2 regions of the Pseudomonas imperatae genome follow, and region 1 is predicted to be linked to the other one. Evidence: predicted binding sites of a transcription regulator. Region 1 holds the regulator's gene; the other holds the start of a gene.

The links. The regulator sigma-54, encoded in region 1, starts transcription at its own class of promoters, with help from an activator protein. The targets are predictions, from matches to a motif close to ANTGGCATNNANNTTGCTNT.
Region 2: a site for sigma-54 is predicted at 5,741-5,760, ahead of ACWKWX_RS27990 (CmpA/NrtA family ABC transporter substrate-binding protein). Genes of this name have one in related genera too.

The regions. Positions count from the first base shown of each region.
Region 1 covers NZ_JBSKHP010000001.1:269,149-276,304, reverse strand. Annotated here, with positions in the region: gene ACWKWX_RS01305 (KpsF/GutQ family sugar-phosphate isomerase) at 124-1,098, shown strand; gene ACWKWX_RS01300 (KdsC family phosphatase) at 1,098-1,622, shown strand; gene lptC (LPS export ABC transporter periplasmic protein LptC) at 1,631-2,203, shown strand; gene lptA (lipopolysaccharide transport periplasmic protein LptA) at 2,190-2,729, shown strand; gene lptB (LPS export ABC transporter ATP-binding protein) at 2,729-3,454, shown strand; gene ACWKWX_RS01280 (RNA polymerase factor sigma-54) at 3,626-5,122, shown strand; gene hpf (ribosome hibernation-promoting factor, HPF/YfiA family) at 5,234-5,542, shown strand; gene ptsN (PTS IIA-like nitrogen regulatory protein PtsN) at 5,555-6,019, shown strand; gene rapZ (RNase adapter RapZ) at 6,022-6,879, shown strand; gene ACWKWX_RS01260 (HPr family phosphocarrier protein) at 6,896-7,156, shown strand, end outside.
Region 2 covers NZ_JBSKHP010000031.1:22,677-29,832, reverse strand. Annotated here, with positions in the region: gene ACWKWX_RS28010 (OmpA family protein) at 1-739, shown strand, start outside; gene ACWKWX_RS28005 (bifunctional protein-serine/threonine kinase/phosphatase) at 854-2,530, opposite strand; gene ACWKWX_RS28000 (nitrate/nitrite transporter) at 2,533-3,744, opposite strand; gene ACWKWX_RS27995 (ANTAR domain-containing response regulator) at 3,932-4,507, opposite strand; gene ACWKWX_RS27990 (CmpA/NrtA family ABC transporter substrate-binding protein) at 4,523-5,710, opposite strand; gene ACWKWX_RS27985 (quinone-dependent dihydroorotate dehydrogenase) at 5,870-6,895, shown strand; gene rmf (ribosome modulation factor) at 6,999-7,156, opposite strand, start outside.

The DNA of each region.
Region 1 (7,156 bases):
CGCCCCAAGGCCGTTCCAAAAGCGAATAGGCAACAAGACATTTAATGGATGACGATCGAACGTGAGGGTTTCGATCAATACGGCTATAATCGCCGCCTTTTCATCAGGCAATACGTTTCCGACATGAGCCAATCCAGCGACCTGATCCAATCGGCACAGCGCACCATCCGCCTTGAACTCGAGGCGGTAGAGGGCTTGCTGGCCCATATTGATGCCGACTTCGTCCGCGCCTGCGAAATGATCCTCGCCAGCAAGGGCCGCGTCGTCGTGGTCGGCATGGGCAAGTCAGGGCATATCGGCAACAAGATCGCCGCGACCCTGGCCAGCACCGGCACCACGGCGTTTTTCGTGCACCCGGCCGAGGCCAGCCACGGCGACATGGGCATGATCACTCGCGATGACATCATCCTGGCCCTGTCCAACTCCGGCTCCACGGCCGAGATCGTCACCTTGCTGCCGCTGATCAAGCGCCTGGGCATCCAGCTCATCAGCATGACCGGCAACCCCGACTCGCCGCTGGCCAAGGCCGCCGAGGTCAACCTGGACGCCCGCGTGGCCCACGAGGCCTGCCCGCTGAACCTGGCGCCCACCTCCTCCACCACCGCGGCGCTGGTGCTGGGCGACGCCCTGGCCATCGCCCTGCTGGAGGCCCGCGGCTTCACCGCCGAGGACTTCGCCTTCTCGCACCCCGGTGGCGCCCTGGGCCGCCGCCTGCTGCTCAAGGTGGAGAACGTGATGCATGCCGGCGAGGAACTGCCGCAGGTGGTTCGCGGCACGCTGCTCAAGGATGCGCTGATGGAAATGACCCGCAAGGGCCTGGGCATGACCGTGGTCCTTGAAGAGGATGGCCGCCTGGCCGGGATCTTCACCGACGGCGACCTGCGCCGCACCCTGGACCGCACCATCGACGTGCACAGCGCGCGCATCGAGGAAGTGATGACGCCCCACGGCAAGACCGCCCGCGCCGAGATGCTCGCCGCCGAGGCCCTGAAGATCATGGAAGACCACAAGATCAGCGCGCTGGTGGTGGTCGACAAGCAGGACCGCCCGGTTGGCGCCCTGAACATGCACGACCTGCTGCGCGCCGGAGTAATGTGATGACCCAGCACCTGTTGCAACGCGGCCAGGCCGTGAAACTGGCGGTGTTTGACGTGGACGGCGTGCTGACCGACGGCCGCCTGTACTTCTGCGAAGACGGCAGCGAGATCAAGACGTTCAGCACCCTGGACGGCCAGGGCATCAAGATGCTGATCAACTCGGGCGTAGCCACGGCGATCATCACCGGGCGCAAGAACCCGATCGTCGAGCGCCGGGCCAAGAGCCTGGGCATCGCCCACCTGTACCAGGGCCGCGAAGACAAATTGGTGGCACTGGACGACCTTCTGGCGCAACTGGGCCTAAGCTATGAACAGGTAGCCTACCTGGGCGACGACCTGCCGGACCTGGCCCCCATCCGCCGCGTCGGCCTGGGCATGGCCGTGGCCAACGCCGTGCCGTTCGTGCGCGAGCACGCCGACGGCGTGACCCAGGCCCGTGGCGGCGAAGGCGCGGCCCGCGAGTTCTGCGAGCTGATCCTGCGTGCCCAAGGCAACCTCGAAGCGGCCCTGGCCGCCTATTTATAGAGTTTCCCATGCCGAGTAAAAAACTGCGCAATCTCCTGTTGTTCTGTGTCGTCGTGGCGATCTTCGTCTCCGTCGGCTACTGGAACATCAACCCGGACACCTTCCTCGACAAGCCTGCGGCTGCTGTCGACGAAAGTGCCATCGACTATTACGCCATCAACGCCCACGCTGTGCAGTTCCTGCCTGACGGCGGCGTGCAGTACCGCATGACCGGTGACAAGGTCGAGCACCTGCAGGCCAGCCAGGTCACCAAGGTGACCAACCCGGACATGAACCTGTACCGCGGCACCGTGTACCCCTGGCACGTGACCAGCGACCACGGCGAAGTGAACCCCGACGGCACCCAGGTCGAGCTGATCGACAACGTCCGCGTGGCCCGCACCGACCAGAAAAACCGTCCTACCCTGATTACCACCACGCGCATGACGGTATTCCCACAACAGCAATATGCGCAGACTGACCGAGACGTTAGAATCGACGGCGCCGGTGGCGTCTCGACGGGCACGGGCATGAAGGCATATTTGAAAGACAGCAAGATCAACTTGCTGTCAAACGTAAGAGGACTGTATGAGGCTCGCTAAAACCCTCCCTTTATTGCTCTCCCTGGGCTCTGCACTGGGGAGCGCTGGCGCCTGGGCACTGCCTACGGATCGCGACCAGCCGATCCACATCCAGTCCGACGACGCACAACTGGATGACAAGCAGGGCGTGGCCGTCTACAAGGGCAACGTCATCATCACCCAGGGCACCATGAAGATCACCGGCAACACCGTGACCATCACCCGCAACGCCCAGGGCGACGTCGACACCTTCACCTCGGTGGGCAACCTGGCCTACTACGAGCAGAAGCCGGCGATCGACAAGCCCATCGTCCAGGGCTACGGCAAGACCATCCAGTACTTCTCGGCGCAGAACCGCATCATCCTGATCGACCAGGCCAAGGTGGTGAACGACGGCAACACGTCCGAAGGCGAGAAGATCGTCTATGACACCGTCAAGCAGGTGGTGAATGCCGGCCGCGCCACGGGCGCCAAGGTCACGCCACGACCACGCATCGACATGGTCATCCAGCCGAAAAGCAAAACCGACCAGCAGCAGGGCAAGTAATGGCTATCCTCAAAGCCCAGCACCTGGCCAAGGCCTACAAGGGCCGGCAAGTGGTGCGTGACGTCAGCATGTCCATCGAAAGTGGGCAGATCGTCGGCCTCCTGGGGCCTAACGGCGCCGGCAAGACCACCTGCTTCTACATGATCGTCGGCCTGGTGCGCGCCGATCAGGGCCGCGTGCTGATCGACGACCTGGACGTGAGCCACCAGCCCATGCACGGTCGCGCTCGCTCGGGCATCGGCTACCTGCCGCAGGAAGCCTCGATCTTCCGCAAGCTGTCGGTCTCCGACAACATCATGGCCATCCTGGAAACCCGCCCGGAGCTGGACAAGGCCGGCCGCGTGAAGGAGCTGGAAAGCCTGCTGCAGGAGTTCCACATCACGCACATCCGCGACAACCTGGGCATGAGCCTGTCGGGCGGCGAGCGGCGCCGGGTGGAAATTGCCCGCGCGCTGGCGACCGCGCCCAAGTTCATCCTGCTGGACGAACCCTTTGCCGGTGTCGACCCGATCTCGGTCGGCGACATCAAGCAGATCATTCATCACCTCAAGAACAAGGGCATCGGCGTGTTGATCACCGACCACAACGTTCGCGAGACCCTGGATATCTGTGAAACCGCTTACATCGTCAACGATGGCCAGCTGATCGCCGAAGGCGATGCCGAGACCATCCTGGCAAACCAACTGGTGAAAGAGGTTTACCTCGGCCACGAGTTCCGCCTGTAACGGCGAGGTGTTTGGCTGGTTGCCCGGGGCGCGCCGCGAATTAATTGCGGTGTCGCTCTAGGCAAACACTTCGGTTTCAGGCATATAATTTGCTTACGACAAAAGCCGAGAGCCTCGGCGCCCGTAGTGGATGGCGCTTTGCGCCGGCGAATAAGGTGTTAAGCCCCTGCCATGAAACCATCGCTCGTCCTAAGAATGGGCCAGCAACTGACGATGACACCGCAGTTGCAACAGGCCATCCGCCTCCTCCAGCTCTCCACCCTGGACCTCCAACAGGAAATCCAGGAGGCCCTGGAATCCAATCCGATGCTCGAACGCCAGGAAGAAGGCGACGACTTCGACAACAGCGACCCCATGGCCGACAAGGCCGAGCAACAGGTCACGCCGGAAATCCAGGAGCCCAGCTACCAGGAAACCTCCGCCCCCACCGTCGACAACCTCGAAGACGGCGAGTGGAGCGAGCGCATTCCCAACGAGCTTCCCGTCGACACCGCCTGGGAAGACATCTACCAGACCAGCGCCAGCAGCCTGCCCAGCAACGATGACGACGAATGGGACTTCACCACCCGCACGTCGGCCGGCGAAAGCCTGCAGAGCCATCTGCTGTGGCAACTCAACCTGGCGCCCATGTCCGACACCGATCGCCTGATCGCGGTCACCCTGATCGACTGCATCAACAACCAGGGCTACCTGGACGAGACGCTGCAGGAGATCTGCGACTCCTTCGACCCGGAGCTGGACATCGAGCTGGACGAAGTGGAAGCCGTGCTGCACCGCATCCAGCAGTTCGAGCCCGCCGGCATCGGCGCCCGCGACCTCAGCGAATGCCTGCTGCTGCAACTGCGCCAGATGCCCCCGCGCACGCCGTGGCTCAGTGAGGCCCAGCGCCTGGTGGCCGACTACATCGACCTGCTGGGCAGCCGCGACTACAGCCAGCTGATGCGCCGCATGAAGCTCAAGGAAGACGAGCTGCGCCAGGTCATTGAACTGGTGCAAAGCCTCAACCCGCGCCCTGGCTCGCAGATCGAGTCCAGCGAAGCCGAGTACGTGGTGCCCGACGTCATCGTGCGCAAGGACAACGAGCGCTGGCTGGTGGAGCTGAACCAGGAAGCCGTACCGCGCCTGCGCGTCAACCCGCAGTACGCCGGCTTCGTGCGCCGCGCCGACACCAGCGCCGACAACACCTTCATGCGCAACCAGTTGCAGGAGGCGCGCTGGTTCATCAAGAGCCTGCAGAGCCGCAACGAGACCCTGATGAAGGTCGCCAGCCAGATCGTCGAGCACCAGCGCGGTTTCCTCGACTACGGCGACGAGGCCATGAAGCCGCTGGTGCTGCACGACATCGCCGAGGCGGTGGGCATGCACGAGTCGACCATTTCGCGGGTGACCACGCAGAAATACATGCACACCCCGCGCGGCATCTACGAGCTGAAATACTTTTTCTCCAGCCACGTCAGCACCTCCGAGGGCGGAGAATGCTCGTCCACGGCGATCCGCGCGATCATCAAGAAACTGGTTGCCGCGGAAAATCAGAAAAAGCCATTGAGTGACAGCAAGATCGCTGGTTTACTGGAGGCACAAGGCATCCAGGTAGCCCGCCGCACTGTCGCCAAGTACCGTGAATCCCTAGGGATCGCGCCGTCCAGCGAACGCAAGCGGCTGATGTGAATCCTGGCAGCGCCAAGGCGCTGCCAGTGGGCTTGCCGGATGTGCCACAGCGTTCCAGTGGCAGGTTAACCAACCTGTCTCTTTATGCACTGGCAATAAGGAGAAAGCGGTATGCAAGTCAACATCAGTGGACATCAACTGGTTGTGACCGACGCCATGCGCACTTACATCGGTGAGAAACTCGACCGATTGGAGCGCCATTTCGACAAGATCACCAACGTGCAGGTCATCATGGAGGTCGAGAAGCTGAAACAGAAAATCGAGGCCACCCTGCGCGTACCCGGTGGCGAAGTCGTGGCAAACGCGGAACATGATGACATGTACGCGGCCATCGACCTGCTGACCGACAAGCTCGACCGCCAACTCAAAAAGCATAAGGAAAAACAGCAGAGTCTGCTGCAAGGCCAGACCGCCCGCTGACACTCCCCCCTCATGATCCGACTTGAAAACATCCTGACCCCCGGCCGTTCCCTCGTGAACGCGCCGGGCGGCAGCAAGAAGAAAGTACTCGAACACATCGCCACCCTCATCGCCCGGGAAGTCCCCGGCCTTGAGATGCAGGTAGTGTTCGAAAGCCTGGTCGCCCGCGAAAAACTGGGCTCGACCGGTTTTGGCAACGGTATTGCCATCCCCCATTGCCGCCTGGTTGGCTGCACCACGCCGATCAGCGCCCTGCTGCACCTGGAGAACAAGATCGACTACGACGCCATCGACGGCGCCCCGGTCGACCTGGTCTTCGTGCTCCTGGTCCCCCAGGAGGCGACCAATGAACACCTGGCGTTGCTGAGCCAGATCGCCGGCATGCTCGACCGCGCCGACGTGCGCGAGCGCCTGCGCTCGGCGAAAAGCAGCGATGCCCTCTATCAGGTTGTGCTGGACGAACAGAAAGGTCATTGACCATGCGCCTGATCATCGTCAGCGGCCGTTCCGGCTCGGGCAAAAGCACCGCGCTGGACGTGCTGGAAGACAACGGTTTCTACTGCATCGACAACCTGCCGGCCGGCCTGCTGCCGGAACTGGCCGAGCGCGCCCTGATCCGCACCGAGCTGGCCCAGCCGCTGGTAGCCGTGTCCATCGATGCGCGCAACCTGCCCAGCGACCTGTCGCGTTTTCCGCAACTGCTGCAGGAAGCCCGCGACAAGCACATCCAGTGCGACGTGCTGTACCTGGACGCCGACGAAGAAACCCTGCTCAAGCGCTTCTCCGAGACCCGCCGCCGCCACCCGCTGAGCAACGCCAGCCGTTCGCTGGCCGAAGCCATCCGGGTGGAAACCGACCTGCTCAGCCCGATCGCCGACCTGGCTGACCTGAAGATCAACACCACCCACCTGAACCTGTACCAGCTGCGCGACTCGCTCAAGCTGCGCCTGCTGAACAAGCCGGAGCCGGGCACCGCGTTCCTGGTGGAGTCATTTGGTTTCAAGCGTGGCATGCCGGTGGACGCCGACCTGGTGTTCGACGTGCGCTGCCTGCCCAACCCCTATTGGAAGCCGGAACTTCGCGACCATTCAGGCCTGGAGCAACCGGTCATCGACTACCTGGCCGCGCAGCCCGACGTCGAGGAGATGTACCAGGACATCTCAAGCTACCTGCTCAAGTGGTTGCCGCGCTTCGCCGCCAGCAACCGCGCCTACGTCACCATTGCCATCGGCTGCACCGGCGGGCACCATCGCTCGGTCTACCTGACCGAACGCCTTGGCCAGGCCCTGCAGCAGACGCTCAAGAATGTCCAGGTTCGCCACCGCGACCTCAGTTGAAAGGATCCCCACCGCGATGCCTGCTCGTGAAATCGAAATCATCAACAAGCTTGGCCTGCACGCCCGCGCGGCCGCCAAGTTCGTCGGCGTCGCCGGCCGCTTCGGCAACTGCCAGGTCCGCATCGGCCGCAACGCCGACAGCATGATCGACGGCAAGAGCATCATGGCCGTCATGATGCTGGCCGCCGGCAAAGGTACCCAGGTGTACCTGTCCACCGAAGGCGAGGAACAGGACGAAGCCATGGCGGCGATCGTCGAGCTGATCAACAACAAGTTC
Region 2 (7,156 bases), on a different contig from region 1:
TACTGGCAGCCAGAAAATCCACGGTGACACTGGCTCCCTGACCGCCATGTACCACTTCGGTACTGTCGGCGACGCCATTCGTCCGTACGTTTCCGGTGGCTTCGCTCACCAGAGCCTGAGCAACGTGCAAGCTGACGGCCACAGCGGTCGCGACAGCTCCACCTTCGCTACCATCGGCGCTGGCGCCAAGTGGTACATCACCGACAACCTGTACGCTCGTGCCGGTATCGATGCTGACTACAAACTGGACAACGGCAAGTGGGACTACGCTCCTACCATCGGCCTGGGTGTGAACTTCGGCGGTAACGGCGGCAAGGCTCCGGCTCCTGCTCCAGCACCAGCTCCAGCTCCAGTTGCTGAAGAGCCAGCTCCAGCTCCAGCTCCAGAAGTCGTTCGCGTTCAGCTGGACGTGAAATTCGACTTCAACAAGTCGGTCGTCAAGCCAAACAGCTATGCTGACATCAAGAACCTGGCTGACTTCATGAAGCAGTACCCACAGACCACTACTCGTGTTGAAGGCCACACCGACAACGTCGGTCCAGACGCCTACAACCAGAAGCTGTCTGAGCGTCGTGCCCTGGCCGTTAAAAACGTACTGGTCAACCAGTACGGCGTGCAAGGCAACCGTGTTGACTCGATCGGCTACGGCAAAACCCGTCCAGTCGCTGACAACTCGACTGACGCTGGCCGCGCTACTAACCGTCGCGTAGAAGCTGAAGTAGAAGCTCAATCCAAGTAATTGGATAAAGCTTGAAAAAAACCCGGCCTAGGCCGGGTTTTTTTTCGCCTGCAGGTTCCGCGCATCCCCGTAGCAGCTGCCGCAGGCTGCGTCCGGCTCGCCGCGCAGCTGGCGTCAAGCGTGCTGCAACACCCACACCAGCAACACCAGGTTCACCAGCAGCGACCCCAGCGCCAACCCCCGCCACACCCTCAGCGGTTCACGCTGCAGCAACGGCAAGGCACGCGGTTGCAGGCCCTGCCTTTCACCCTGTTCCAGCACCAGCAGCCATTCCTCTGCCGTCTCGAAGCGCTGCGTCGGGTCGGCCGTCACGCTGCGCGCCAGCATGGCGTCCAGCCAGTCGGGCACGTCGGGGCGGTAGCGGTGGGCATTGGCCGGGACGCCGAAGCGCGGGTGCTGGAAGGCCTCGATTTCGCCGTAGGGGTAGTGGCCGGTCAATAGCTGGTACAGGCATACGCCTGCGGCGTACAGGTCCTGTTGTGGCGACGGTGGCGCGCCGCTGAAACACTCCGGCGCCAGGTAGCTCGGGGTGCCGGGCAGAACGTTGGGGCTGTCGCTGGACAGGCCGGGGCTGTACGCCAGGCCGAAGTCCAGCAGGCGCAGCTCGCCGTCGTCGCCCAGCAGCAGGTTCTCCGGCTTGATGTCACGGTGGATGATGTTGCGCCGGTGCAGCGCCCCCAGCGCCCGCAACAGGCCCTGGGTAACCGCCTGCCATTGCGCCAGGGGCAGCGGCCCCTGTTGGGCCAGAGACTGGGCCAGGATTTGGCCGGGGTAGTCACGCATCACGTAGTACAGGTGCTGGCGGCCGGGCAGGGCGTGCACCTGGGGGAAGTGGCGGCCGGCCACGCGGCGCAGGAACCATTCCTCCATCAGCAGCGCCTGCTGCGCACCCGCCTCGTCGTGGCGTTCGGCCGGCAGGGTCTTCAGCAGCCAGCGTTGGCCCTGGCTGTCCTCGACCCGGTACAGCAGCGATTGCCGGCTCTGGGCCAATGGCGCCACCACCGTCCAGCCCTCGAACACCTGGCCGGGCTTGAGCGTGCGCGGCAGCGGCCATTGCCGCAGCTGGTGCAAGGTGTCGCCAAGGTTGTCGGCGCCACGTTTGTCGATACGTACCAGCAGGGCGCTGGCGTTGTCCTGGCTGCCGGCCAGGTGGGCGGCGCTCACCAGGGTCTGGGCCGCCTGGTCGAGGTGGCCCACGTGGTCGGCCAGCACCGCGGCAATCTGGGTGTTGCCCAGGGTCGCCCACACGCCGTCGCTGAGCAGCAGGAACACTTCGTCGTCCTGCAGTTCACCCTCCTGATAGTCCACCACCAGGTGCCGGTCCAGGCCCAAGGCGCGGGTCAGCACGTGCTCCATGCCCGCCGACTCCCACACATGGTCTTCGCTGATCTGCCGCAACTGGCCCGGTTGCCAGCGGTACACCCGGCAATCGCCGACATGGGCGAGGGTGAAGCGCTGGCCGCGCAGCACCACGGCGCTGAGGGTGGTCAGCAGCGGCTGGCCGCCGCCGTTGGCTTGTAGCCAGCGGTTCTGGGCGCTGAGCAGGCGGTCCAGGGACTGGGCCACGCCCCAGGTCTGCGGCGTGGCGTAGTAATCCAGGGCCAGGGCCTGCAGCGTGGCGCGCGCCGCCAGGCCGCCGTCGGCGCACTGGCTGACGCCGTCGGCCAGGGCGAACAGGTAGCCCTTGCTGGCAGCCAGTTCCGGCGCCGGGGTGACCAGGCGCAGGGCATCCTGGTTTTCCGCGCGTGGCCCGCAGGCGCTGGCCTGGGCACAGCTCAATTGCAAGGGCATGGTCAGACCCGCGCCGCAGTAACGGCGGCCGAGCCCCAGGTGGTGCGCCAGCGGCGCTTGACCCCGTGCAGGCCGAACCAGGCCACCACCGCCAGGGCGGCGAACAGCCACAGGCCCCACTGGTAGTCGCCGGTGTGCTGCTTGATCGCCCCCAAACCTGCGGCCAGCAGGAAGCCGCCGATGCCGCCGGCCATGCCCACCAGGCCGGTCATCACGCCGATCTCCAGGCGGAACCGTTGCGGCACCAGCTGGAACACCGCACCGTTGCCGGCGCCCAGGCCGAGCATGGCGCCGACGAACAGCGCCAGCGCCGCGTAGGAATTACCCAGGTGGAAGCCCACGGCGGCGATGCAGATCGCGGCCACGCTGTACATCGCCAGCAGGCTGCGGATGCCGCCAAAGCGGTCGGCCAGTGCACCACCCAGGGGCCGCATCATGCTGCCGCCGAACACGCAGGCGGCGGTGTAGTAGCCCGCCGTCACCGGGCTCAGGCCGTACTGGTCGTTGAAATAGCCGGGCAGGGCGCTGGCCAGGCCGATGAAGCCGCCGAACGTCACGCTGTAGAAGAACATGAACCACCAGCTGTCACGGTCGCCCAGGGCCTTGAGGTAATCCGCCACGGCCTTGGGCTTGGGCCGTTGCGGGGCGTTGCGGGCCAGCAGGCTGAACGCCAGCAACACGGCCAGCAGTGGCAGCAGGGCGAAACCGAACACGTTGTTCCAGCCGAACGCCGCGGCCAGCGCCGGCGCGAACAACGCGGCAAACACCGTGCCCGAGTTGCCGGCCCCGGCGATGCCCATCGCCTTGCCCTGGTGCTGGGCGGGGTACCACTGCGAGGCCAGCGGCAGCGACACTGCGAACGAGGCACCCGCCACGCCCAGGCCCACGCCCAGCAGCAACGCCTGCTCGTAGCTGTGGATGCCGAAATGCCAGGCGCAGAACAGCGCCACGATCACCGTACACTGGCCGATCAGGCCAGCGGTCTTGGGCGACAGGCGATCCACCAGCACGCCCATCACCAGGCGCAGGATGGCCCCGGCAAGGATCGGCGTGGCGACGATCAGGCCGCGTTGCTGGGTGGTCAATTGCAGGTCGTTGGCGATCTGCACGGCCAACGGGCCCAGCAGGTACCAGACCATGAAGCTCAGATCGAAATACAGGAAGGCGGCGAACAGCGTAGGGGCATGGCCGGATTTCCAGAAGCTTGTGCTCATCGAACACCTCGACAGGGGGCAGCAGGGGCCGAAAACGAAAAAACGCCGCAACCCGGCTCGCCAGGGCGAGAGGGTGTGCGACGTCTTTGTCGTTCAATGTGGGGGCAACCGCCGTTGGCTACCTGGCTGATACAAAGCAAATCCCGGGCCAGCCCCCACTCGCGTTCTTACGGAACAAGGGTGGGGATCAGCCCAGCAGTTCGCTCATGGCAATGATCTGCTCCGCCACCTGGATCAGCTTCTGCTGGCGGCTCATGGCCTGCCGGCGCATCAGGGTGTAGGCCTCCTCTTCCTTGCAGTCCTTCATCTTCATCAGCAGCCCCTTGGCCAGCTCGATGCGCTTGCGCTCGGCCAGCTGCTGGTCGCGGGCCTGCAGTTGTGCGCGCAGGGCCTGGTCGCTCTCGAAGCGGGCCATGGCCACGTCAAGGATCGGCTGTAGCCGCTGGGCCTGGATGCCTTCGACGATGTAGGCGCTGACCCCGGACTTGATCGCCTGGCGCATTACCTGCGGGTCGTGTTCGTCGGTGAACATCACAATAGGGCGCGGCTGGTCACGGCTCACCAGCACCACTTGCTCCATCACATCGCGGCCCGGTGACTCGGTATCGATCAGAATGACATCCGGGCGCACCGTTTCGACGCGCGCCGGCAGGTCGATGGTCAGGCCCGACTCGTCGATCACCTCGAAACCGGCTTCCACCAACGCCGACTTGAGGCGCCCGACCTTGCGCGGGGTGTCGTTGATCAACAGGATACGCAGCATAGTGGTCGTCTCCCGTCAGTCATCGGCCAAGGCATGCAGGGCGAAGCTGCGCGCGTAGCCGGCAGGGTCGCTGCCGTCCCAGACCTTGCCATCGATCAGTTGGCTGCTGCGCAGATCATCAAGGGCCACCGGCACACCGACACTGGCGGCTGCGCTGCGGTACAGCGCGGTCTGCTGCACTTGCCGGGCGATGCCCAGGTAGTCCGGGTCATGGCGCAGCAGGCCCCAGCGGCGGAACTGGGTCATGAACCACATGGCGTCGGACAGCCACGGCTGGTTGACGCTGCCGCCGGCGAAGAAGCGCAGGGCGTGAGGGTCATGCCAGTGGTGGCCCAGGCCGTCGTCGTAGTTGCCCAGCAGACGCGGCTCGATGGCGGTCAGTGGTGCGTCCAGGTACTCCTCGCCGCTGAGCAGCTGCGCGGTGCCGCGCAGGTTTTCCGGGCTCTGCTCGATGAAGCGGCTGGCCTGCAGCACGCTGGCCACCAGGGCGCGGGCGCTGTTGGGGTGTTGGTCGACGAAGGCCTGGGTGCACGCCAGCACCTTCTCCGGGTGGTCGGGCCAGATCGCCTGGCTGGTGCTGAGGGTGAAGCCCAGGCCCTGGTCCACGGCGCTGGCGGCCCAGGGCTCGCCCACGCAGAAGCCGTCGATGCGCTCGGCGCGCAGGTGCGCCACCATCTGCGGCGGGGGGACCACCACGCTGTCGACGTCGTCGAGCGGGTGGATGCCCTGGGCGGCCAGCCAGTAATACAGCCACAGGGCGTGGGTGCCGGTGGGGAAGGTCTGGGCGAAGGTCAGGCGCGCACCTTGCTGGTGCGCGTGGCGCGCCAGTGCCTCGGGGCTGGTCACGCCAACGGCCTGCAGGGTGGGTGACAGGTTGATGCTCTGGCCGTTCTGGTTGAGGCCCATCAGCACCGCCATGTCGCTGGCCGGGGTGCCGCCAATGCCCAGGTGCACGGCGTAGACCATGCCGTACAGGCTGTGGGCCGCGTCCAGTTCGCCACTCAGCAGTTTGTCGCGCAGCCCGGCCCAGGACGCCTGGCGGTGCAGGTTCAGGGTCAGGCCGTGGGGCTGGGCGAAGCCTTGGGTGGCGGCGACCACCAGCGGGGCGCAGTCAGTGAGGGCCATGTAGCCGATGTTCAGGCTGGTTATCTCCGGCGCATCGCTGCCGGCCACCCAGGCCAGGGGGGTGTGGGGCTCGGTCATGTCGGGGGTCCGTGTGGAAGTACCCAAAGTGACGCAAGAGGTATGCCAGTGCACCGGGACGGTGCTGGATGCGGACGCCGCCTGCGGCAGCTGCTATGGGGGCGTAAATGTGGCTATAATGCCGGCCCCCGACGATCTTCCAACGAGTCATGCCTGCCCATGTATAACCTGGCCCGCCAGCTGTTGTTCAAACTCTCTCCGGAAACCTCCCACGACCTGTCCCTGGACCTGATCGGCGCAGGTGGCCGCCTGGGGCTCAACGGCTTGCTGACCAAGGCGCCGGCGCGTCTGCCCGTGACCGTCATGGGCCTTGCGTTCGACAACCCGGTGGGCCTGGCCGCGGGCCTGGACAAGAACGGCGCGGCCATCGACGGTTTCGCCCAGCTGGGCTTCGGTTTCGTCGAGATCGGCACGGTCACCCCGCGCCCGCAGCCGGGAAACCCCAAGCCGCGCATCTTCCGCCTGCCTGAAGCCACCGCCATCATCAACCGCATGGGCTTCAACAACCTGGGCGTGGACAACCTGCTCAACCGCGTGCGCGCGTCGCAGTACAAGGGCGTGCTGGGCATCAACATCGGCAAGAACTTCGACACCCCAGTGGAGCGCGCCGTCGACGACTACCTGATCTGCCTGGACAAGGTCTACGCCCACGCCAGCTACATCACCGTCAACGTCAGCTCGCCCAACACCCCGGGCCTGCGCAGCCTGCAGTTCGGCGAGTCGCTCAAGCAGCTGCTCGACGCCCTGGCAGCACGCCGCGAAGTGCTGGCCGTGCAGCACGGCAAGCGCGTGCCGGTGGCGATCAAGATCGCCCCGGACATGAGCGACGAGGAAACCGTGCAAGTGGCCCAGGCGCTGCTGGCCTCCGGCATGGACGCGGTCATCGCCACCAACACCACCCTGGGCCGTGAAGGCGTCGAGGGCCTGGCACACGGTGACGAGGCGGGCGGTTTGTCGGGCGCGCCGGTGCGCGAGAAGAGCACCCACATCGTCAAGGTGCTGGCCGGCGAGCTGGCCGGGCGCATGCCGATCATCGCGGTGGGCGGTATCACCGAAGGCAAGCACGCGGCCGAGAAAATCGCCGCCGGCGCCAGCCTGGTGCAGCTGTACTCGGGCTTCATCTACAAGGGCCCGGCGCTGATCCGCGAGGCGGTGGACGCCATCGCCGCGCTGCCACGGGGCTGAAGGCATAAAAAAGGGGCCCTCGAAGGGGCCCCTGGGCTCTCGCCCGCCGCCCGTTAGGGCGCGCATGGTTGATCACGAAAATGTAAGAGAAAAATCGTCCTCGTCAGCCGACCGCGTGAAGTTCGTTGAGTCTGTGGATACCCGCAGTGCCGGTCATACCGTCCCAGTTGTCGCCGCGTCCTTCACGCCAGCCATTGATCCAGGCTTGACGAACTGACGGTAGAGTAAAAGGGCAAAGCTCACGGGATTTGCCATGGATGC